DNA from 4 places in the Sphingobium yanoikuyae genome. Region 4 is predicted to be linked to each of the others. Evidence: predicted binding sites of a transcription regulator. Region 4 holds the regulator's gene; each other region holds the start of a gene.
What was found. The regulator LexA, encoded in region 4, represses DNA repair genes until DNA is damaged. The targets are predictions, from matches to a motif close to GTTCCNCNCTTGTTCT.

Region 1 (5,857 bases), 1.4 Mb from region 4:
GGCGCCCTCGGCAATGAAGGTGGAAGGATCGGGCAACGTCATGCCCCTCGCCTGTGCCGCAGGCGGGCAGGATTGGCCAGCGATTTCGCGTCGACACCCCCAATGCCTCCGGCGCGACCGCCATGTCCGCTCCCATCGCCCGCAGCCCGAGGCCCCGTCCCGCCGCACTAGAAGCGGAAGGACAGATTCCCCCGCCACTGCCAGCTCGACAGGCCGCCCGATCCGATCCCATAATATTCGCCCGATCCGATCAGCGCGACATTGCCGCGCAACTGGATACGCGTGCCGAACCGGACCGATCCGGTCGCCGGCGTGGTCGCGATCAGGCGCAGGTCCGGCCCCAGGACACGACCGCCATTGGGGCGCAGATAGGCAAAATCGACGCCACCCTCGACATAGGGGGTGATGACCATGTCATCCGATCGGAACGGCCGGCTGATCTCCAGCGACGTCGCCACCGCACCATAATCATAGCGCGCATCGCCCTGCAGCACGCGCAGGTCGATATTGCCCACCTGCCCCTGCAGCACATAATTATCGTGCCAGATGCTGGCATAGCTCCACGACAGGCGGGGCCGCAGCAGGAAGCTGCCGATCGGGCGCTGCGCGCTCATCCCGATCGTGCCCGACAGGGTGAAGCTGTCATGCTTGCCCGACAGCATCAGCACATGCTGTTCATATTCGCCGAAGTTGAAGCCGATGCTGGCATCCAACACCACGTCCGAATTTGCCATCCGATGCACCATGTATGGCTTCACCGTGATGGAATCAGCCTGCTGGCGCATGCCGCCATTGAAGGATTTATAATCCGAATTGCCGAACTGGATGGCCAGGCCGGCAACGGTGCGCTTGTCGATCCAGCGATCCAGGCCAATATTATACTGGTTCGCGCTGCCCCTGGTCCGGGCGCCGGAACGGTCATCCTTCAGCGTCGAATAGCTCCATTCTCCCCAGGCGGTCCAGCGCCGGCGGGCATTGGCTGCAATCCGGCAGGCCTTCTCGACCAGTTGCGGATCACCCCGCAACCGGCCTTCGCGCCCGGCCCGGCAGACTTCATCGGCGGTCATCAGCATCGGGCGCCGCTCATCACGGCCCGGCGCGACACCGGTCGGCGCGATCGGCGGCAGCGTCTCGGGGCGCGGCCGCTGCAACGGCCGCACGGTCGGCCCGCCCACATCCGGATCGGGCCGCAGTCCTGGCGTCACCGTGTCGGGATCAGGACGCAGCCCCGGCGTCACCGTGTCCGGATCAGGACGCAGTCCCGGCGTCACCGTATCCGGATCGGGCCGCAAGCCCGGTGTCACCGTATCCGGATCGGGCCGCAAGCCCGGCGTCACCGTATCCGGATCAGGTCGCAGCCCCGGCGTCACCGTATCCGGATCAGGTCGCAGCCCCGGCGTCACCGTGTCCGGATCAGGACGCAAGCCCGGCGTCACCGTATCGGGATCAGGTCGCAAGCCCGGTGTCACCGTGTCCGGATCAGGCCGCAGTCCCGGCGTCACCGTGTCAGGATCAGGACGCAAACCCGGCGTCACCGTATCCGGATCAGGCCGCAAGCCCGGCGTCACCGTGTCCGGATCAGGCCGCAGGCCCGGCGTCACCGTGTCAGGATCAGGCCGTAAACCCGGCGTCACCGTATCCGGATCAGGACGCAGGCCCGGCGTCACCGTATCCGGATCAGGCCGCAGGCCCGGCGTCACCGTATCCGGATCGGGCCGCAAACCCGGCGTCACCGTATCCGGATCAGGCCGCAGGCCCGGCGTCACCGTGTCCGGATCAGGTCGCAAGCCCGGCGTCACCGTGTCCGGATCAGGCCGCAAACCCGGCGTCACCGTATCCGGATCGGGCCGCAAGCCCGGCGTGACCGTGTCCGGGTCAGGCCGCAGGCCCGGCGTCACCGTATCAGGATCAGGCCGCAGTCCCGGTGTCACCGTGTCAGGATCAGGACGCAAGCCCGGCGTCACCGTGTCCGGATCAGGCCGCAAGCCCGGCGTCACCGTATCCGGATCGGGTCGCAGGCCCGGCGTCACCGTATCCGGGTCAGGCCGCAGCCCCGGCGTCACCGTATCCGGGTCAGGCCGCAAGCCCGGCGTCACCGTATCGGGATCGGGCCGCAGACCCGGTGTCACCGTATCGGGATCGGGCCGCAGTCCCGGCGTCACCGTATCAGGATCAGGCCGCAGCCCCGGCGTCACCGTATCCGGGTCAGGCCGCAAGCCCGGCGTCACCGTATCCGGATCGGGCCGCAGACCCGGCGTCACCGTGTCGGGGCTCGGCCGCAGTTCCGGCGTCACGGTCTCGGGCAAGGGCCGCAATCCGGGCGTGATCAAATCCGGATTGGGGCGCAACCCCGGCGTTACCGTATCCGGCAGGGGGCGCAGCCCCGGCGTCACCGTGTCCGGGTTCGGCCGCAATTCCGGCGTGATCAGATCGGGCAGTTCCGGGTCGGGCCGGTTCCAGTGATCGGGGAAATTGATGCCGCCCGGATGCTGGTCGGCCGAATCGACGAAATTGTCATATTCCGCATATTCGGTGCGGATATGGGCGAACAGATTATGGGTGCCGCCATTTTCCCGCACGATGGGCGATACCGTCAGGTGCAGGCCGGTATCGGGCTGGGTCCAACTGTCCACCCGTTCCCCGGTCTCGGGAAAGACGACGAAAAACTCGCCCGGATCGACGCCGGACAGCCACACCGAATGGTCCTTGCCCTCGGTCCAGCCCAGGAAGATGATCCGCCCCGCGGGCGTCTCGCTCTGGGCCATGGCCCCCGTCGTCGCCAATGTCATGCCCGCGACGCTGCCCGCCACGCTCAGGACGCCCGCATGCCAATGGAGCCGCCAATAGGTCATGCCCCGTTTCTACGTGCGATCCCATAGCCGCGGCCATCCATGGAAACCCCGAGACAGGCCGAGACGCGCCCGCAGCCGAACCAGAAACGCCCTCCGGCCGGCGCAGCGCGCCATCGTCCACGCCCGGCCATCTTCCCCTGGCCGCTCCCCCTTCCTATCTTGCCTCCCGACCGGGCAACGCCCCTTGCCCCCACGGAACAAATCTGGAACAACGCCCCCATGAGTCTGACCCACATCTCCGTACGCGGCGCGCGCGAGCACAACCTCAAGGGCGTGGATGTCGATCTGCCCCGCGACAGCCTGATCGTCATCACCGGCCTCTCGGGCTCGGGCAAGTCCAGCCTCGCCTTCGACACCATCTATGCCGAGGGGCAGCGCCGCTATGTGGAGTCGCTCTCCGCCTATGCGCGCCAGTTCCTCGAGATGATGCAGAAGCCCGATGTCGAGCATATCGAGGGCCTCTCCCCCGCCATCTCGATCGAGCAGAAGACCACCAGCCGCAACCCGCGCTCCACGGTCGCGACCGTCACCGAGATATACGACTATATGCGCCTGCTCTGGGCGCGCGTCGGCATCCCCTATTCGCCCGCGACCGGCGAGCCAATCAGCGCCCAGACCGTCAGCCAGATGGTAGACCGGGTGATGCTCCTGCCCGAAGGCACCCGTTTCTACCTGCTCGCCCCGGTCGTGCGCGGCCGCAAGGGCGAATATCGCAAGGAACTGGCCGAGTGGCAGAAGGCGGGCTACACCCGCGTCCGCATCGACGGCGAACTCTACCTGATCGAGGATGCCCCCGCCCTCGACAAGAAATACAAGCATGACATCGAGGTCGTGGTCGATCGCCTGGCGGTCAATGCCGACATGGCCACCCGCCTCGCCGACAGTTTCGAGCAGGCGTTGAAGCTCGCCGACGGTCTCGCCTTTGTCGACCTGGCCGAGGGCGTGGTCCCCGGCCGCGAGGACGAAGCCCAGTCCGCGGGCAAGATGAAGAATGCCGGCATCCCCGCCAACCGCATCGTCTTTTCCGAGAAATTCGCCTGCCCGGTCAGCGGCTTCACCATTCCGGAGATCGAGCCGCGCCTCTTCTCCTTCAACGCGCCGATGGGCGCCTGCCCGGCCTGCGATGGCCTGGGCGAGCGGCAGGAGTTCGACCCCGAACTGGTCGTCCCCAACGAAGCCCTCTCCCTGAAGAAGGGCGCCGTCGTCCCCTGGGCCAAGTCCAACCCGCCCAGCCCCTACTACATGCAGGTGCTCGGCTCCCTCGCCAAGGAATTCGGCTTCTCCCTCGACACCCCCTGGGCCGATCTGCCGGGCGAAGTGAAGCTCATCATCCTCCACGGCACCGGCGGCAAGCCCGTCACCCTGCGCTTCGTCGACGGCAAGAAAAGCTATGAGGTCAAGAAGCCGTTCGAGGGCGTGATCGGCAACCTCAACCGCCGCCTGCTCCAGACCGAAAGCGCCTGGATGCGCGAGGAACTGAGCAAATATCAGACCGCCATGCCCTGCGAGACCTGCCACGGCGCCCGCCTCAAGCCCGAGGCGCTGGCGGTCAAGATCGCCGGCGAGGACATCTCCGTCTCCACCCGCCGCTCGGTGGTGGACGCGCTCGCCTTCTTCACCGCGATGCCCGATGCGCTCAATGAGCAGCAGAACCAGATCGCCCGCGCCATCCTCAAGGAAATTGTCGAGCGCCTCGGCTTCCTCAACAATGTCGGCCTCGACTATCTGAACCTCGACCGCACATCCGGCACCCTGTCGGGCGGCGAAAGCCAGCGCATCCGCCTCGCCAGCCAGATCGGCTCGGGCCTCTCGGGCGTCCTCTACGTCCTCGACGAACCCTCGATCGGCCTGCACCAGCGCGACAATGACCGGCTGCTCGTCACCCTGAAACGCCTGCGCGACCTCGGCAACAGCGTCGTCGTCGTCGAGCATGATGAGGATGCGATCCGCGCCGCCGACTATATTGTCGACATGGGGCCGGGCGCCGGCGTCCATGGCGGCACCATCGTCGCCCAGGGCACCCTGCCCGAACTGTTGGCGCACAAGGAAAGCCTGACCGCAGACTATCTCAACGGCACCCGCCGCATCGAGGTGCCCGCCAAGCGCCGCAAGGGCTCTGGCAAGAAGCTCACCGTCCACAATGCCCGCGCCAACAACCTCACCGGCGTCACCGCGTCGATACCCTTAAGCACCTTCACCTGCATCACCGGCGTGTCGGGATCGGGCAAGTCCAGCTTCACCATCGACACCCTCTACGCCGCCAGCGCCCGCACCCTCAACGGCGCTCGCATCGTCGCCGGCCCGCATGACAAGATCACGGGCCTGGAAAATTGCGACAAGGTGATCGACATCGACCAGTCGCCGATCGGCCGCACCCCGCGCTCCAACCCGGCCACCTATACCGGCGCCTTCACCAATATCCGCGACTGGTTCGCCGGCCTCCCCGAAGCGCAGGCGCGCGGCTACAAGCCGGGCCGTTTCAGCTTCAACGTCAAGGGCGGCCGCTGCGAAGCCTGCCAGGGCGACGGCGTGCTCAAGATCGAGATGCACTTCCTCCCCGACGTCTATGTCACCTGCGACGTCTGCCACGGCGCCCGCTACAACCGCGAGACGCTGGAGGTGAAGTTCAAGGGGATGAGCATCGCCGACGTGCTCGACATGACGGTCGAGGATGCGGTCGAATTCTTCAAGGCCGTGCCGCCGATCCGCGACAAGATGGCGATGCTCGCCGAAGTGGGCCTTGGCTATATCAAGGTCGGCCAGCAAGCCACCACCCTGTCGGGCGGCGAAGCCCAGCGCGTCAAGCTCGCCAAGGAATTGTCGCGCCGCGCCACCGGCAACACCCTCTATATCCTCGACGAACCCACCACCGGCCTGCATTTCGAGGATGTCCGCAAGCTGCTGGAAGTCCTCCACGCCCTGGTCGAACAGGGCAACAGCGTCGTGGTGATCGAACATAATCTCGATGTCATCAAGACGGCGGATTATATTATCGACATGGGACC
Region 2 (5,857 bases), 1.3 Mb from region 4:
ATCCTTGGTTACGAAAGCTGCCTGTCTCACACCGACCAATTGCCGTCACCGATCGCTCATGGGATACGAGGTTGATGCACAGGGCATTTATCAGATACCGCGCCTTTCTTTCGAGCAAGGCAATACCGCTACGCGGATTGGCGTGGGTAAATGAGATGAATTTCCAACTCATCCCATGGATGCTGCTGCCGCTGCTTACCTCGGCAGCCTGCTGGTCTTTTTCGATACCGGATGCCATCTGGACATGGGCTTTGCATTCAGCAGTATGCTTCACGACTATCGGTTTCGGGCTCGTAGTATGGACCTTCCTCAAGCCGGTTTTTGACCAAGAAAGCTGACAGTCCCCTAACCACCCTTTTCGTCATTCCCGCGCAGGCGGGAATCCATCTCCTGACCTCGCATCTGGTCCGAAGCTGGTGAGATGGATCCCCGCCTGCGCGGGGATGACGTTGTGAAACAGGTGGCCAGCTTCCCACCCCTTTGGGCCATTCCTGCCTTCGCGAATGAGGACGGGGCAACGCCGTTCAGGCCAGCGTGATGAAGCTGTCCATCACCCGCTTGCGGCCGGCGGTTTCGAAGTCGATTTCCAGCTTGTTGCCCTCGATCGCGGCAATCGTGCCATAGCCGAATTTCTGGTGGAAGACGCGCTGGCCGACGGACACATCGTCGCGGCCCTTGTTGCCGAGCGACACGGCGGAGGTGCGGGCTTCGACGATTCGCACGGGTTCGCGGCTGAACTGGCCGCTGGTCTGGGCGCGCTGCCAGCCGGGGCCGCGCGACGAGCCGCGCGCGACATTGGCGAAGGGATCGTCCCGTTCCGACCAGTTGGCGCGCCAGAGCGAGGCGCCGCCGGACATGCTGCTTTCCTCATCCACATGTTCGGGTGGCAATTCTCCGACGAAGCGGGAGGGGATGCTACTGGTCCACTGGCCATAGATGCGGCGGTTGGCGGCATGAAGGATGGTACAGCGTTTGCGCGCACGGGTGATCGCCACATAGGCGAGGCGCCGTTCCTCCTCCAGGCTGTTGAGCCCGCCTTCGTCGAGTGCGCGCTGCGAGGGGAAGATGCCTTCCTCCCAGCCGGCGAGGAAGACATTGTCGAATTCCAGGCCCTTGGCGGCGTGGATGGTCATGATGGTGAGCTTCTGCTCATCCTGCTGCGCCTCATTGTCCATGACCAGGCTGACATGTTCGAGGAAGGCGCCCAGCGTCTCATATTCCTCCATCGCGCGGGTGAGTTCGCTCAGATTTTCGAGGCGCCCGGCGCTCTCGGTCGAGCGTTCGGCCTGGAGCGTGGCGGTATAGCCGCTTTCGTCCAGGATCTGGCGGGCCAGTTCGGCATGGGGCAGTTGTGCGGCGCGATCGCGCCAGCGGGCGAGGTCGCCGATGAAGGCGCCGAGCGAACGGCGCGCCTGGGGCGTCAGTTCGTCGGTGTCGAGGATGCGCGCGGCGGCGAGGGCGAGCGGAATGCCCTCCGCGCGCGCCAGCCGGTGCAGCTTCTCGACCGCCTTGTCGCCCAGGCCGCGCTTCGGCACGTTGACGATGCGTTCGAAGGCCAGGTCGTCTGCCGGCTGGTTGACGAGGCGCAGATAGGCGAGCGCGTCGCGGATTTCGGCGCGCTCATAGAAGCGGAAGCCGCCGACGATGCGATAGGGCAGGCCGATCTGGATGAAACGGTCTTCGAACTCGCGGGTCTGGTGCTGGGCGCGGACGAGGATCGCCACCTCGTCCAGCGAGCCGCCGGCGCGGACGATCGCCTCGATCTCGTCGCCGACGCGGCGGGCTTCCTCTGGCCCGTCCCACACGCCGAGCACACGCACCTTTTCGCCGACGTCGATGTCGGTCCACAATGTCTTGCCCAGGCGATTGCCATTTTCCGCGATCACCCCGGAGGCGGCGCCCAATATGTGCGGGGTGGAGCGGTAATTCTGTTCCAGCCGGACGATCACGGCGCCCGGAAAATCCTTTTCAAACCGCAGGATATTGGCGACTTCTGCGCCACGCCATGAATAGATGGACTGGTCGTCGTCGCCGACGCAGCAGATATTCTTGCGGGTCTGGGCGAGCAGCCGCAGCCAGAGATACTGGCTGGAGTTGGTGTCCTGATACTCGTCCACCATGATATATTTGAAGCGCTGCTGATATTGCTTCAGCACGTAGCGGTGACGCTTCAAGATGGTGAGAGAGTGAAGCAGCAAGTCACCGAAATCGCAGGCATTAACCTCGCGAAGACGGGCCTGATAGGCGGCATAGAGCTTCTGTCCCTTGCCATGGGCATAGCCCTCCGCCTCGCCGGCACCGACTTCCTCCGGGGTGAGGCCCTTGTTCTTCCACTGGTCGATCAGGCCGGCGAGCTGGCGCGCGGGCCAGCGCTTCTCGTCAATTCCCTCCGCCTGGATCAGCTGCTTCATCAGGCGCAACTGGTCATCGGTGTCGAGGATGGTGAAATTGGACTGAAGGCCCACCAGTTCGGCATGGCGGCGCAGCATCTTGGCGGCGATCGCGTGGAAGGTGCCGAGCCAGGGCATGCCCTCGACCGCCGGGCCGATCATCCGGCCGACGCGCTCGCGCATTTCCCGTGCCGCCTTGTTGGTGAAGGTCACGGCCAGGATTTCCGAGGGCCAGGCGCGCTGGGTCGCGACCAGATGGGCGAGGCGGGCGGTGAGCGCCGCGGTCTTGCCGGTGCCCGCGCCGGCCAGCACCAGCACCGGCCCCTCCGTGGTCAGCACAGCTTCGCGCTGCGGTTCGTTGAGGCCCTTGAGATAGGGCGGGTCATTGGGAGAGGGGGCAGGCACGGTCATGGGCGATCAACTAGGGATGGGCGGTTGCGGGGGCAAGGGCGGATGGCCTTGCAGCGGGACGCAATCTATGAGAACAAAAAGGGAATCACGCAAGATGCGAATGGAGCAAGATGATGGTGACGGGGCGGTGCCAGTGCGGGGCGATCCATTATGCGGCGGAGGGCGAGCCGGTTTACAGCGCGCTGTGCCATTGCAGCGATTGCCGGATGAGCGCGGGCGCGCCGATGGTCGGCTGGGCGCTGTTCCCGCATGACAAGGTGACGATAGAGGGCGATCCGGTCACCTATCAGTCGTCGGACAATGCGACCCGCCATTTCTGCGGCACTTGCGGCACGGGCCTGTTCTACACCAACCCGACGGTGTTTCCCGGTATGATCGACATCCAGAGCGCGACGCTGGACGATCAGGCGGCCTTTCCGCCGGCGGTGCATGTCCAATATGCCGAGGCGGCGCCGTGGATGGCGGCGGCGCATGACCTGCCCCGGTTCGATCGCTATCCGGCAGACTGAGCGTGCGGCCGACGTCAGCGGCGACACGGTTCGTCGCTGACGCGGAACAGGGAGGTGGGGCGGCCGGTTTCTCCCTTGCTCGGGGCAAGGAGTAGAAGGACCAACCCGATGAAGATCATCATGATCGCCGGCTTTGCCGCTTTGTCGATGGCGGCGCTGCCCGGTCAGGCCGGGGCGCAGGCGATGTCGCCGGCGGCCCAGAACCAGGATCCCAATGCCGCCCAGCCGACCGGCGCGGTGCCGGCCGAGACGGGCATGGTGCCGGCGCCTGCGGACGTGCCGCGCGATCCCGCCGCGCCTGTGGGCACGGCGGTCAATCCTGTGACGGTAGGCGGCAACATGACGCCGCCGCCGACCGAGGCGAAGGCCTATCCGGTCTGCGGCAAGGGTGTGCAGGATAGCTGCGTCAATCGGGGCGAGGCGAAGAAGAGGATGCGCAGGCCGGGCTGAAATCCGGTTTGGGGTTGGTCGATGCCGGGCCGGGCAGGGCGGCGATGAGCGCCGCGAGGCCTGTTCTGTCACGCGCCGCGTCGGCCAGGCTGTAACCGTCGAGCACCGTCAGGAAGGCGCCGACCGCCTGGGCTAATATGCCTGACAAGCCGCAGGCCGGGCGGATCGCACAGGATGCGCAATCGGCCATCGCCATGTCCGGTTCGCTATGGCGCACGACCGCGCCGATGCGGATATCGGCAGGGTCGGCGGAAAGGCTGAAGCCGCCGCCGCGACCGCGCTGGGTGCGGATGAAGCCACCCTGGGCCAGGCCATGCACCACCTTCATCAGATGATTGCGCGACAGGCCATAGGCGTCGGCAATTTCCGGGATCGTCGCCCGTCCGCCCGGCACGGCGGCGAGGTGGATCAGCACGCGCAGCGCATAATCGGTGTGGCGGGTCAATTGCATCGCGCCCTCCTATCCTGCGGGCAGAGCGTCATAAACATATAATCAATTTACATCTTAAAAGATGCATATTAAATGAACCTTATCGAGTCCCCGATAAGGAGCCTGTCATGCGCGAAAATCTGTCCCCCGAAACCATCGCCATCGTGAAGGCGACCGGCCCGGCGCTGCGGCGTCATGGCGTCGAGATCACCACCCGCATGTATGCACGGCTGTTCGAGGATGCGTCGATCAAGGACATGTTCGATCAGGCGGCGCAGGCCAGCGGCGAGCAGCCGCGCCGGCTGGCGGCGGCGATCCTGGGTTTTGCCGAGAATGTCGATAAGTTGCAGGCGCTGGACGGCGCGATCGCGCGCATGGTGCAGCGCCATGTCGATACGGGCGTGCAGCCGGACCATTATCCCAAGGTGGCGGCCGCGCTGCTGCCGGCGATCCGCGAGGTGCTGGGCGAAGCGGTGGCGACCGATGAGGTGCTGGCCGCCTGGGCGGAGGCCTATGGCTTCCTGGCCGATATCCTGATCGGCAAGGAACAGGCGGCCTACGCCGAGGCCGCCTGATATCTCGCGTGATCGTTACGCGGCGGGCGCGCTGTCCTCTGCGCGGAGCAGGGTGAGGCGCGCCTTGCCGACGTCGCGCACGGCGTCGACGATGAAGCCCTTGACCGCCACGTCTTCGCGTCGGTCGGTTTCGATGCTGATCCAGGTGGCCGGGCTGGTCCAGCCCAGGCGCGCCAGCTTGTCGAGTGCGACCTGGCCCGCGCCGGTGTCATAGGGCGGGTCCATGAAGATGAGGTCGAGCGGCGTCTTCGTCGGGCCGAGCGACAGCACGCTGGTCTGGCGGATGTCGGGGCGCAGGCCGAGCTTGTCGCCATTGGCGCGGATCGCGTCGATCGCCGCCTTGTCCTGCTCGACGAACAGGCAGGAGCCGGCGCCGCGCGACAGGGCTTCAAAGCCGAGCGCGCCCGAGCCGGCGAAGAAATCACCCACGGCGAGGCCCTCGAACGATCCCAGCCGGCTCGCCAGCATCGAAAAGAGCGTTTCGCGGGTGCGGTCGCCGGTGGGACGGGTGGCGTCGCCCTTGGGCGCGACCAGCGGACGGCCGCGCCATTGGCCCGATATGATCCTCATTTCTGTGCTTTCTTCAGGCTGCTGCGGAAGGCGACCAGGTCATGCTGGCGCACTTCCTCGACCGCGCCACCGGCCAGTTCGCCCAGCTCGAACGGGCCGTAGCTGGTGCGGATCAGGCGATTGACCTTGAGCTCGAAATGTTCGAGCACGCGGCGCACTTCGCGGTTCTTGCCTTCGGTCAGGGTCATTTCGATCCACTGGTTGCGGCCGGTGCGCCGTTCCAGATTGGCCTCGATCGGACCATATTGGATGCCGTCAATCTCGATGCCGTCGAACAGATCCTCCAGCTGCTGCTGGCTGACCTCGCCAAAGGCGCGGGCGCGATAGGTGCGCGGCACGCCGGTCGAGGGCAATTCCATCTCGCGCTTGAACTCGCCATCGGTGGTGAGCAGCAACAGTCCCTCGGTATTCATGTCGAGGCGGCCGATCGGCATCAGCCGCGGCAGGTCGTCGGGCAGAATATCGTAGATGGTCGGGCGACCGGCGGGGTCGCGCTCGGTGGTGAGGAAGCCGGTCGGCTTG
Region 3 (5,857 bases), 950 kb from region 4:
AACAGTCTATTTTGATCGACCATGGAGAATGCGCTGATCCAGCAAATAAGATCGCCATGCTGAAAACATGCACCTACTGGACCGGCCGTGAGGCCAAAATGATAACGATCGGCGGCATGTATGAGACGTGCGCCCCGACGATTGAGACAAAGAGACTAGGCGGAACAACTTCATCTTAGAGGCGGGACCAACGGTTCCGGCCCTTCGGGCCAGCCATCATCGGATAACCTAAATATGGGATGGCAAAGCTATCCCACGCACAGGTCAAACAGCATCGTCTGGCCTGCGATCTACTCACCAAGGATGTCCTGACGTTGGACGAACGCGAATTCGTAATCCAGCACTGGAATGAAGGCGCAGAACACAACAATGCAGCGGCCGGTGCGTTTTTCACACCGCTTGGACTGGCCTTCGACATGGCGCTGGACGTGTCTGGCAAACGCATCCTCGACCTATGCGCGGGTATCGGCGGCCTGTCATATGCGGCCTACTGGCACGGTCGACGCTGGAATGATCGGCCGGAAATAACCTGTGTGGAAATGAATTCCAGCTATGTCGCTGTCGGCCGCAAGGTCATGCCAGAGGCGCGTTGGATCGAAGCCGATGTCCAAAACCTACCCGACGATCTGGGCAAGTTTGACTGGGTGATTTCAAACCCACCGTTCGGGAAGAAAATCAAGATCGCAGGACCGCGCTACAGCGGCGAAGCTGATCTGGCCGTCATCGACATCGCAAGCCAGTATGCGCCGGACGGCACTTTCATCATTCCGCAGATGAGCGCGCCTTTTGCCTATTCTGGTCAGCCATATTATCGGCTGCGCACCAGCGCGAAATATGAGCGCTTCAACAAAGCCACCGGCATCAGTCTGGAAGCCGGATGCGGCGTCGATTGTGCGTACTTTATTGATGAATGGCGGGGCGTGGCACCATCTGTCGAGATAGTCACGGCTGATTTTGCGGCATGATGCCCAACGCCACATCGGCAGCAGCATTCTGGGCCAATTGCTCCTGAAAATCACGGGCAGCCGTATTGATATCATTATAGATTCGCTCGCTACTGATCCCAAACAGCTTCAGTGCCGCTATAACTCGCGATTTCTGTTCGCCTTCAATGACGAAAATGTTGGGGTCGTGATCTTCATTCATGTGGGAATTCGACTGACAATGAAGTGTCATGATGCTATCTTGAGCGAGCGTCCGCTTGTTCATCGTTTCAGCGTTAACCAGTATTGGGCCACCATCCCAGTTCGTAAAGGGGTCTTTGTTCGGCGGCGCAGGCACCAGTTCATCCTGAGTGACCTGCAAAACAGCGCCGCTTATCACTAATCCGCCAGCCTCGGGCTTTACCGGCTGGCACGCAAAGAAAAGTGCAACCAATGGGTTGGTAGTCCAGTCCAAAAGCGGCGTGTGAACTCCATAATGCTGCGCCAGCACCAACCATTCCAAATCCGACAGAGGCCGGTCTTGAAATCGCCCTGACACCTGCTTCCAGCGGAGCAATTCAGCGTAGCTGGTTATTCCGAATCCTGCATCACGAAAGGCCGTTGGCGTAGCCCGCCAAGCGGAATTTGCGTGTCCCCGATACATGGCTGGTGTGGTTAGCCTGCTGGAGACAATGGCAAGATAGTCCGAAATCACCTTAAGGCCGTCATTCACCAGCAAAGCTATCTCCGTCATATTTGAGGCATCCGATACATCACCTAGTTAAAACCGTCACTTCGAATATAGCCCAGCTTCGGCTGCCCGCCTCTTGACCAAGCCGGGCAGCACCCTGCCCTTGGCCTTATTCCACCGCGCAAATTCCTTCAAAGCGCCAGCATAGTCGCCCACCACATGCTTTTTCAGCAGCGTCGATTTGGCGAACGCTCCGGTTCCGATGTTATATGCGAAGGAAACCATCGCACCCAGTTGGTTAGGCGTAACCTTTGCGTTTCCTAGCGCTTTCAGGACGGCCTTTTCGAAAGCATCATATTCCGCATTCAACCAAGCATCGGCTTGCGTCTGCGTGCAGATATCGCCGCGTTTGACATTGGTGGTACGGCCCCACCCGATAGTCCAAACCTTTGCTGGACAGAGATAGGCTTTGAGTTCGCAGCCTTCGAACTGCTTTATTGTGGCAAGCCCCGTGCGGGCTTTTACAGATGGTTCATTCCCTTAATTAGCCTTGACAGACAGTCCACTTCGAAGTGACACAGCCGCATCAACAGTTCGGAGAAACAGTCATGGCAAAATCGGGTTGGCAGTCGCTCATCATCAACGATGCGGATGCATGGAAGAATGCTGGCAAGGCCAAGAGCGATCCTGTCGCTGATCGTCGCGCCAAGGCCGTCGCCTCCATTGATGGCGCGCTGGCATCGATCGAAGCAGGTGCAGAACCTACGCGGATGACTTTGTATAAAGTGAAGGCTGATGTCGCACGGGCTGGCCTGCGCCTTGGTCGTCGCACTGTCCAGTTGAATGGTCAGGATGCAGTGTTCGTTCCTGCCGAACGGTTGGGCGATTTCTACGAGGCGCTCAAGGCGTCAGTTGAAGCCGGTGAACTGGACGCGGAATTGGCTGCGGCTGCCGGTGATGAAGCGCCGGTGAAGCGTCGTGGTCGTCGCAAGGCATCATAAAGATGAAGCCATCGCCAACTTCGTAAGATTATGTGGTCGGCGAGCGCCCTTCAAAGACCACACGCCCCCCCGAACTTACGAGAGTTGCGACGAGGTCTGCCGGAAATTTTCCGGCAGACAATCCGTCTGTATCCTTGATTGCAACTTGTACCGCTTGTCCTAAAGGTTCAGCGAGAACAGCGCCGATAACGGCGTTATGCCCTACCAACATAGTGCGAAAGCTCTCCGGCATCTTTCCTTCAAAGATGATACGAATGAGAGTTTGCATTCGCGCAGCAGCGCTATCCATCGCACTCTTACTTTCCGGCTACAGCCATTATGTGGGATCGTACATCAGGGGTCAAGATCGCCGAAAACTTCATAGCATTTCGTTAAAATGCCTTTCATTCCGATTTCGTTATGAACTCCAGCCCATCTTTTTTGCCGCAACCCCTTGCCGATTTGTTCCCGTATTGTTCTAATCACCACATGGAACAGGTCGATTCTCTCTGGGTTGCCCAGTCAATCCTTCTCGCCCCCGGCTGGGCGCGCGTAGCGCTCACCGCTCCGAACGAAAGATTGCGCGAACAGGCTGCGGTCGAACTGGCCCAGACCATCGTGCGCGCCATCGAACATCCGCCAATGGTGGTGGATCACCGCCAGATGATCCTGCCGCTGTGACATGGCCGCCAATGTCCGCATGGAGACGATCGCGCACTATGTAAGGCGTGATGCGAATATGTACGTCCTATGCCGGTGCGGACATTCGGCGGTGCTGGACAGTCGGAAAATCCAGCGCTGGTTTTATCTTCATCGATGGCATGAGGAAATCCGACTGGTCGGCCAGCATATGCGATGCAGACAATGCGGAGGACGCCCGGTGGCGATCAAACCTGCTTCAGACGCTCCGACCGATCCGCATTGGATGCAGATTGAGGAAAGCTGGAAGCATATGACGCGACGATTGCGCGGGTAGGAGTGGTACCGGCAGAACGCGGACTATCGGCAAGCGACCAAAATCAGCAAATAATTTAAGTCACTCCGATGACGATCCCTTGATCCATTTTAGAAATACGCAATAATACTCGAATGGTCGAGCCTACTCACGCATTACATACATTCATGCAACAGGTCACAGATGAGATGGCCTCTGAATATCAGCGCATTTTCGAGCGAACGACCGAAGACCCCGGAACGGCAGGTGATGAAGGGGAGGAAAACTGGGCCACACTCTTCCGTGAATGGCTGCCTCCAAATTATCAGGTGGTGACAAAGGGGCGTTTGCTTGCCTCAAATGGTGCGATGTCTCCTCAAATTGACGTCATCGTCCTCAAGCCATTCTACCCCAAAAAGCTACAAGAGAAGAAAGTCTGGCTTGCTGATGGTGTTGCGGCAGCTTTCGAGTGCAAAACGACACTTAAAGCTGAACATATTTCCGCATCCATTGACCGGTGCAAAATATTTAAGTCACTTTTTTCCAAGAGGATCGGCACGCCGGAAAAAGAACTTCACTCTCCTCTTATCTATGGAATTCTTGCTCACTCGCATGCTTGGAAATCTGAAAAATCCAATCCAGCGAGGAACGTGACTAGCGCATTATCTACGAACCTCAAGAAAGTAGATCATCCTTCTAATCTAATTGATGTTGTTTGCTTGAGCGATGTTGGCTGTTGGACAGCATTTCGCATGCCCTTTTACAACGCTGAATGGAATCCTGCCGCAAAACATGAGCTTGAGACTTTGTTTGGAGGTACATGGGGAGTGTCAGCCGGGATGTCGGCCGCAACCGATGCATCCGGCGCACCCTTTACTCCTATAGGTGCCATGTTGGGATACCTTACACAGCGAATGGCATGGAATGATGCTGCTATTCGCGATCTGGCTGATTATCACAGGCTTGCAGGCCTGTGGGGAAGCGGCGGCGGACAAATGCGACAGTGGCCGCAATCTGTCTATTCGACGGAGGTCATAAAAGGGATTAATCAAGGAAAAATCACCAACGCCGGTTGGAATTGGAATGAGTGGGGCATGGTGCTGTAGCTATCCTACGGAGCTAATTTTGCCATCCACTCACGCAAGGATGACAATCGACACCATCCAATCCGCCCTCGACATCCTCTTGACCGCCACCGTGCTGGCTGACTGGTTGCTGTCATTTACCGCAAGCAGTAAGGTTTTCCAAAGCAGGCAGTGGAAATGTTGTGAAACTATCTCAATATCTGGAACTGGTTGTCGATCCGACCTTCGCCGATTTCCATCGCAATCCAACGTCTGGACGCCATGCTTTTCTCGCTTGCGTGGTGGCGTTTCATGCCATTGATCGTGTTACTCATCCGCGCAAGCCGAGCAATCTGCGAAAGCAGTGGTGCAAAGAATCTTTTGAATTTCTAATTATTGATATGATCGCGCATCACTTCAAGCACGTGCAGTGTGACGTAGAGAAACAACCTACCTCAAACGATGCAATCCCTCTAGCAAACGCGGTATTTGGAAATAGGACTGACGGTGAAGAAACAATGGGGCTCAACCTACACAACCTCTATTTTATCATCCGTGATGGTATTAGCTTCATTCGAAGTAAGGTTGACAGCCCTTCTTGAGGGCTGATGCATTGAGGAGGCAGCATGTATCAAATCATCGGAGTGCAGACCAACGGCAAAGAGGTGGCGGTCGCTGCGACGGCCAAAGCTGCTGAAGCTCTCACCCATTTTCGGGCGGCGCAGAATCTACCTTTTGCTCAAATACGTGTGCTTTCTCCTGACGGACAGCAGATTAGCGGCTTCGAACTGAGCCGCCGCTACGATGCTGAAATACGGGCAACAATGGACTGAACCACCTGTATCCATCACATGTGATGGGTTCAGCATCGTACCCGCCACACTAAAACCAACGGTTTTCTGCGGTTTTTAGCGCCGTGTGACGGGTGTGATGGGTATGACAGGCATTTCCCATTCCTCCGGCTGTTTTTATTTCTTCTAATTTATCTGAACTAACTAAAAGTACCCATCACACCCATCACACCCATCACAAATGGCGTTTTTCTGCGGTTTTCAGGTGTGATGGGTTGGTGAAAGTGTGACGGGTATACCCGTCACACATATCGTGCCGACATAGTCTTGCGGAGCGCGGCGATAGCGGCGGCGTCATCGTCCAGAACCTGCCCCTGCGCCCACTCCATCGCCCGCGTAGCTTCCCGGCGCAAATCAGACTTTCGATGCCCACCCAGCGCCGCATCCATATTGGCGGCCAATCGCTCCATATCC
Region 4 (5,857 bases):
TTTTTCAGCAGCTCACGCGCGGGTTCATCTAGCAGAGCAGACGCCTTCTCGTCAAAATCGAGCGGGCAAGATTTGAACAGAAACTCCGCGCCTTCTGCAATTTCGTTAAGTGTCTTGGCCCGCGGCTTGAGCGAAACCATCGCCTGGGTCAAAATATCGCGCTGGGCGTCATTCAGTTGCGTATCAAGACGCGACTCAACGCGCGGGGCGACCAGGGCGGCCAGGCGCGCCTCGTCGGCCTCGCGCAGATAATGGCCGTTCAGATTTTCCAGCTTCTTGATGTCGAAGCGCGAGGGCGAACGGCCGACGCCGTCGATATCGAACAGTTCGATGGCGCGCTCGATCGAGATGATCTCCTCGTCGCCATGCCCCCAGCCCAGGCGCAGCAGATAGTTCAGCACCGCTTCGGGCAGCATCCCCATCTCGTCACGATAGGCGTCGACGCCGAGCGCACCGTGGCGCTTCGACAGCTTGGCGCCGTCCGACCCGTGGATCAGCGGGATATGGCCATAGACTGGCTCCTCCCAGCCCATCGCCTTGATGATGGCGAGTTGGCGGAAAGCGTTGTTGAGATGGTCGTCGCCACGGATGACATGGGTGACGCCCATGTCATGGTCGTCGACCACGACGGCCAGCATATAAGTGGGGGTGCCGTCCGACCGCAGCAGGATCATGTCGTCCAGCTCGGCATTCTGCACCACGACGCGGCCCTGCACCGCATCCTCGATCACCGTTTCACCGGTCCGAGGGGCCTTGATACGGATGACGAAGGGGGCGCCTTCGGGCGCTTCCTCGGGCGAACGGTCGCGCCAGCGGCCGTCATAGCGCATCGGCTGCTTGGCGGCGCGCTGCTGTTCGCGCAGTTCGGCCAGCTCTTCCTGTGTCGCATAGCAGCGATAGGCATGGCCATTGGCGAGCAGCTGATTGGCGACCTCGGCATGGCGCGGGGTGCGCTCGAATTGGAACACGGCCGGCTCATCTCCGCCCAGGTTCAGCCATTCCAGGCCGTCGAAGATAGCGGCCACGGCTTCCTCGGTGGAGCGGGCGCGATCCGTATCCTCGATGCGGAGCAGGAACTTGCCGCCATGATGGCGCGCGAACAGCCAGTTGAACAGCGCGGTGCGGGCGCCGCCAATATGCAGGAAGCCCGTTGGCGACGGGGCGAAACGGGTCACCACCTGCTTGTTCAATCCCGTTGCACTTGCCGTCATATTCGCTGACATTCTTCCTGCCTGATCCATGGATGCGACGCCCCCTAGCATGGCTTTTGAGCCACGACAAACGTCCGTTGGGCGCAGGACGGTGCGTATTGCGCACAATGGATTTGCGCGGATCGAACAATGGCTGGAGGTGGAGCGCGAACAGCTCGCCTTGTGGGTGCCGGTGGCGCTGGGCGCGGGCATTGCCGGCTGGTTCGTGCTGCCGGGGCCGGTGGACTGGCTGGCCTGTTGCTGCGCGGCGCTGGGGCTGGCCTGTCTGGCACTATTGCTGCCGGTGGGCGCGCGATCGCGGCATATGCTGGTGGCGGGCGGCTTGCTGGCTTGTGTTGGTTGCCTGCTGGTCTGGGGCAAGGCGGCTTGGCTGGGGCAGCCGCCGCTGGCCCGTCCCATATTCGTACAGGTGACGGGGAGCGTGACGGCGGTGGCCAAGCTGCCGGCGCAACAGATGGTGCGGGTGGGCTTGCGGCCGATCGCGGCGCCAGCGCTGCCCGCGGCGATCCGGGTGAATATCGCGGAGGCGGACGTGCCCGAAGGGCTGGGCAAGGGGGCGGTGCTGCGCTTTCGTGTGCGGCTGATGCCGCCCGCGCCGCCGAGCGTGCCGGGGGCGTTCGATTTTGCGCGACGCGCCTATTTCCAGGGGATCGGGGCGACCGGGCGGGCGCTGGCGCCGGTCGAGATGGTGGAGCAGGCGCGCGAGGGGCCGACGCTGCGGGCGCGGCTGTTCGATCATATCGGCGGGCAGGTGGCGGGCGCACCGGCGGGGATTGCGGTGGCGCTGGCGACCGGCGACCAGGGCGCGATTGCCGAGGCGGATGCCGAGGCGATGCGGCGCAGTGGCCTTGCCCATCTTCTGTCGATCAGCGGGCTGCATGTGACGGCGCTGATCGGGGCGGTGATATTCCTGCTGCTGCGCCTGCTGGCGCTGATCCCGCGCGCGGCGCTGGACTGGCCGCTGATGTTGATCGCGGCGGCCGGCGGCGCGCTGGCAGGGATCGGCTATACGCTGCTGACGGGCGCGGAGGTGCCGACGGTGCGATCCTGCATCGCGGCGCTGCTGGTGCTGGGCGGGCTGGCGCTGGGGCGCGAGGCGATCACCCTGCGGCTGGTCGCGACCGGGGCGCTGGTGGTGCTGGTCTTCTGGCCCGAGGCGCTGATCGGGCCGAGTTTCCAGATGAGCTTTGCCGCCGTGGTCGCGCTGGTGGCGCTGGGCGAGCATCGGCGGTTCAAGGGGTTCGCGATGGCGCGGGACGAGCCTTGGTTGCGCAAGGCCGGGCGAACGGTGGCGGCGATGCTGTTGACGGGGTTCGCCATCGAACTGGTGCTGGCGCCGATCGCGCTTTACCATTTTCACAAGGCAGGTTTGCTGGGCGCGGTAGCTAACCTCGTCGCGATCCCGCTCACCACCTTCGTCATCATGCCGCTGGAGGCGGTGGCGCTGGGCTTCGACCTCGTCGGGCTGGGTACGCCCTTCTGGTGGCTGACCGGCAAGGCGATCGCGCTGTTGCTGGCGGTGGCGCATGGCGTGGCGGCCAGCCCGATGGCGGTGATGCTGGCGCCGGCGGTGCCGGGCGGGTTGTTCGCGATCATCGTGGCGGGTGGTCTCTGGTGCCTGCTCTGGCGCAGTCGCTGGCGTTGGCTAGGGCTTGGGCCGGTGGCGGTCGGCCTGATCGGCATCACGCTGCTGGCGCCGCCCGATATCGTGGTGACCGGCGATGGGCGGCATGTCGCGGTGCGGACACCGGCGGGGACGATGGCGCTGCTGCGCGAGGGGGCGGGCGACTATGTCCGCGATGTGCTGAGCGAGAGCGCGGGCTATGACGGGACGCTGGAGGCGATCGCGACGATGAAGCAGGCGCGCTGTTCGACCGATCTGTGCGCGGTGACATTGCCACGGGGCGGGCGCGACTGGCATTTGCTGGTGACGCGCAATGCGATGCTGGTGGACCGGCCGGTGCTGGAGCGAGATTGCGCGGCGGCGGATATCGTCATCAGCGACCGGGGCCTGCCCTTTTGGTGCCGGCCGCGCTGGATGAAGATCGACCGCCGGCTGCTGTCGCGCACCGGCGGCCTGTCGATTGGCCTTGAAGGCGGCAAAGTTCACACCGTCCATCGGCCCGGCGACGCGCATCCGTGGATCGTGCGCCGCCGGCCCCGAACAGCCGGTCAGTTGTAGCGGCGTAGCAGGCCGGCGAGCTTGCCCTGGATGCGGACCTGGCGCGGATCATAGATCTGCGGTTCATAGGCGGCATTGGCGGGATCGAGCCGGACGCGCGATCCTTCGCGGCGGAAATATTTGAGCGTCGCTTCGGCGTCGTCGATCAGGGCGACGACGATCTGGCCCTCGCGCGCGACATCGGTGCGCTGGATCAGCGCGAAGTCGCCGTCGAGAATGCCGGCCTCCATCATCGAGTCCCCCGACACTTCGAGCGCATAATGATCGCCCGAGCCGAGCAAGGCGGCGGGGACGGAGAGCATGGTGTGGCTTTCCATCGCCTCGATCGGCACGCCGGCGGCGATGCGGCCGTGCAGCGGGATTTCGATCACGTCATTGGCGGCGGTCGGCAGCAGCACGGCGGGCGCCGATATCTTGGGCGTCGGAATGGCCGGCGCGGGCGCGCGGTGCATCGCATCGGGCAGCTTGAGCACTTCGAGCGCGCGGGCGCGATTGGGCAGGCGACGGATGAAGCCCCGTTCCTCCAGCGCATTGATCAGCCGGTGGATGCCGGACTTGGAGCGCAGGTCGAGCGCGTCCTTCATCTCCTCGAACGAAGGGGACACGCCGCCTTCTTCCAGCCGGGTCTGAATGAAGCTCAGCAATTCCTGCTGCTTGGGCGTCAACATCGGCGGTCCTCCATGGAACGAATGAAGAACGCATAGGAAACGGAAAGGGGCAAGTCAAGCGCGTTAAGCCATGCGCCGCTTTTGCCGGTCAGGCAGTCAGATAGTCAGGCGGTCAGGGGGATGATGTCGACCATGTCGCCGGCAATGGCGGGGGCTGAACCGGCCGGGCGGCGGATCAGGCAGTCGGCCAGCGCCATGGCGGCGGTGGCGGCGCTGTCCTGCGACGTGACCGAGACGATGCCGTCGGCGCCGCGATAGGCGCGCAGATAATCGTCGCGTTCCGCCGTCGCGCCGAGTGGGGCGGCAAGGCGGGCCTGCACGACCGGCGGCAGCGGCGCGCGCGATCCGGCGAGATGGCGGACCAGCGGGCAGAGGAAGAGGGTGCCGGTGACGAAAGCGGAGACCGGATTGCCCGGCAGGCCGAGGAAGGTGGCGTTCCCCAGGCGCCCGGCCATTAGCGGTTTGCCCGGCCGCATCGCGATCTTGTAGAAATCGAGCGTGCCGCCGGCGGCCGCAAAGGCGAGGCGGACATAGTCATGGTCGCCGACCGAGGCGCCGCCGGTCGAGACGATGATGTCGGCCTGTGCCGCCTGTTCCAGCGCCTGCGTCATGGCGGCGAGATCATCGGGCACGATGCCAAGGTCGATCACGTCGCAGGGCAGGGCGGCGAGCAGGGCGGCGAGCATCGGCGCGTTGGACGAGGGGAGATAGCCCGGCGGCGTCGGCGCGCCGGGGGGGACAAGTTCATTGCCGGTCGAGAGCAGGGCGATGCGGGGCCTGGCGCCGACGGGCAGGCTGCCATGGCCGCCAAGGACCGCAAGCGCGATCTGGCCCGGCGTGAGGCGGCTGCCGGCGCTGACCAGCAGCGTGTCGACGCGGAAATCCGAGCCGAGCGGGCGGACATGCCTGCCGGACGTCAATATGCCGTCATGCGCGGTCAGTTTGTCGCCATCGCGCGTGGCATTTTCCTGGATCAGGATCGCATCGGCGCCGGCCGGCAAGGGCGCGCCGGTGAAGATGCGGCAGGCCTGGCCCGGTTGCAGGGCCGGGATATCGGCGTCGCCCGCGCTGCTGGTGGCGACCAGCTGCCACGGCCCGGCGCCTTCGGATGCGCGCACGGCATAGCCGTCCATCGCGGAAAGATCGGCCCAGGGCTGGTCGCGGAGTGCGCTGATGTCGGTGGCGAGCCAGCGACCGGCACAGGCGGCGACGGGCACATGTTCGGCCGGCAACGGATTGGCAAGGGCAAGGAGCCGCGCCTGCGCGTCCGCGACCGGCATCAGGCTCATCGGTCGCTGCTCTCCGGCGCGGTCCAGTCGCCCGACTTGCCGCCGCGCTTGGCGAGCAGGCGAACATCGCCGATTATCATGCCCTTATCGAGCACCTTGGCCATGTCATAGACGGTGAGCAAGGCGGCAGTCGCGGCGGTCAGCGCCTCCATCTCCACCCCGGTCTGGCCGGCGGTGCGCGCGGTTGCGGTGACGGTGACGCCATCGTCGCGGAGGGTAAAGTCGATGGTGACGGCGCTCAGCGGGATCGGATGGCAGAGCGGGATCAGTTCGGCGGTGCGCTTGGCGGCCATGATGCCGGCGACGCGGGCGACGGCCAGCACATCCCCCTTCTTGACGAGGCCGGCGGCAATCGCCTGCGCGGCGTCGGCCGCCATGGTGATGCGGCCGGCGGCCACCGCCTCGCGCGCGGTCACGGCCTTGGCCGAGACATCGACCATGCGCGCCGCGCCATCCTCGTCCAGATGGGTGAGGCCGGTCATGCGCCGGTCAGCAGGTTGCGGGTCG

Region 1: a site for LexA is predicted at 3,047-3,062, ahead of uvrA (excinuclease ABC subunit UvrA). Genes of this name have one in related genera too.
Region 2: a site for LexA is predicted at 2,872-2,887, ahead of HH800_RS04905 (ATP-dependent helicase). Genes of this name have one in related genera too.
Region 3: a site for LexA is predicted at 3,059-3,074, ahead of HH800_RS15705 (DUF6771 family protein). Genes of this name have one in related genera too.

The regions. Positions count from the first base shown of each region.
Region 1 covers NZ_CP053021.1:882,079-887,935, reverse strand. The annotation lists gene HH800_RS04640 (phosphotransferase family protein) at 1-42, opposite strand, end outside; gene HH800_RS04635 (autotransporter domain-containing protein) at 168-2,852, opposite strand; gene uvrA (excinuclease ABC subunit UvrA) at 3,072-5,857, shown strand, end outside.
Region 2 covers NZ_CP053021.1:937,468-943,324, forward strand. The annotation lists gene HH800_RS04900 (hypothetical protein) at 176-325, shown strand; gene HH800_RS04905 (ATP-dependent helicase) at 525-2,801, opposite strand; gene HH800_RS04910 (GFA family protein) at 2,915-3,310, shown strand; gene HH800_RS04915 (hypothetical protein) at 3,419-3,760, shown strand; gene HH800_RS04920 (Rrf2 family transcriptional regulator) at 3,717-4,211, opposite strand; gene HH800_RS04925 (globin domain-containing protein) at 4,319-4,765, shown strand; gene rsmD (16S rRNA (guanine(966)-N(2))-methyltransferase RsmD) at 4,781-5,335, opposite strand; gene HH800_RS04935 (pseudouridine synthase) at 5,332-5,857, opposite strand, start outside.
Region 3 covers NZ_CP053021.1:3,224,537-3,230,393, forward strand. The annotation lists gene HH800_RS15680 (hypothetical protein) at 1-179, shown strand, start outside; gene HH800_RS15685 (methyltransferase) at 240-965, shown strand; gene HH800_RS15690 (FRG domain-containing protein) at 943-1,677, opposite strand; gene HH800_RS15695 (lysozyme) at 1,714-2,112, opposite strand; gene HH800_RS15700 (hypothetical protein) at 2,223-2,615, shown strand; gene HH800_RS15705 (DUF6771 family protein) at 3,084-3,275, shown strand; gene HH800_RS15710 (DUF6602 domain-containing protein) at 3,717-4,634, shown strand; gene HH800_RS15715 (hypothetical protein) at 4,796-5,194, shown strand; gene HH800_RS15720 (hypothetical protein) at 5,219-5,425, shown strand; gene HH800_RS15725 (hypothetical protein) at 5,686-5,857, opposite strand, start outside.
Region 4 covers NZ_CP053021.1:2,272,541-2,278,397, reverse strand. The annotation lists gene gltX (glutamate--tRNA ligase) at 1-1,211, opposite strand, end outside; gene HH800_RS11240 (ComEC/Rec2 family competence protein) at 1,261-3,393, shown strand; gene lexA (transcriptional repressor LexA) at 3,384-4,061, opposite strand; gene glp (gephyrin-like molybdotransferase Glp) at 4,166-5,350, opposite strand; gene moaC (cyclic pyranopterin monophosphate synthase MoaC) at 5,347-5,832, opposite strand; gene trpC (indole-3-glycerol phosphate synthase TrpC) at 5,829-5,857, opposite strand, start outside.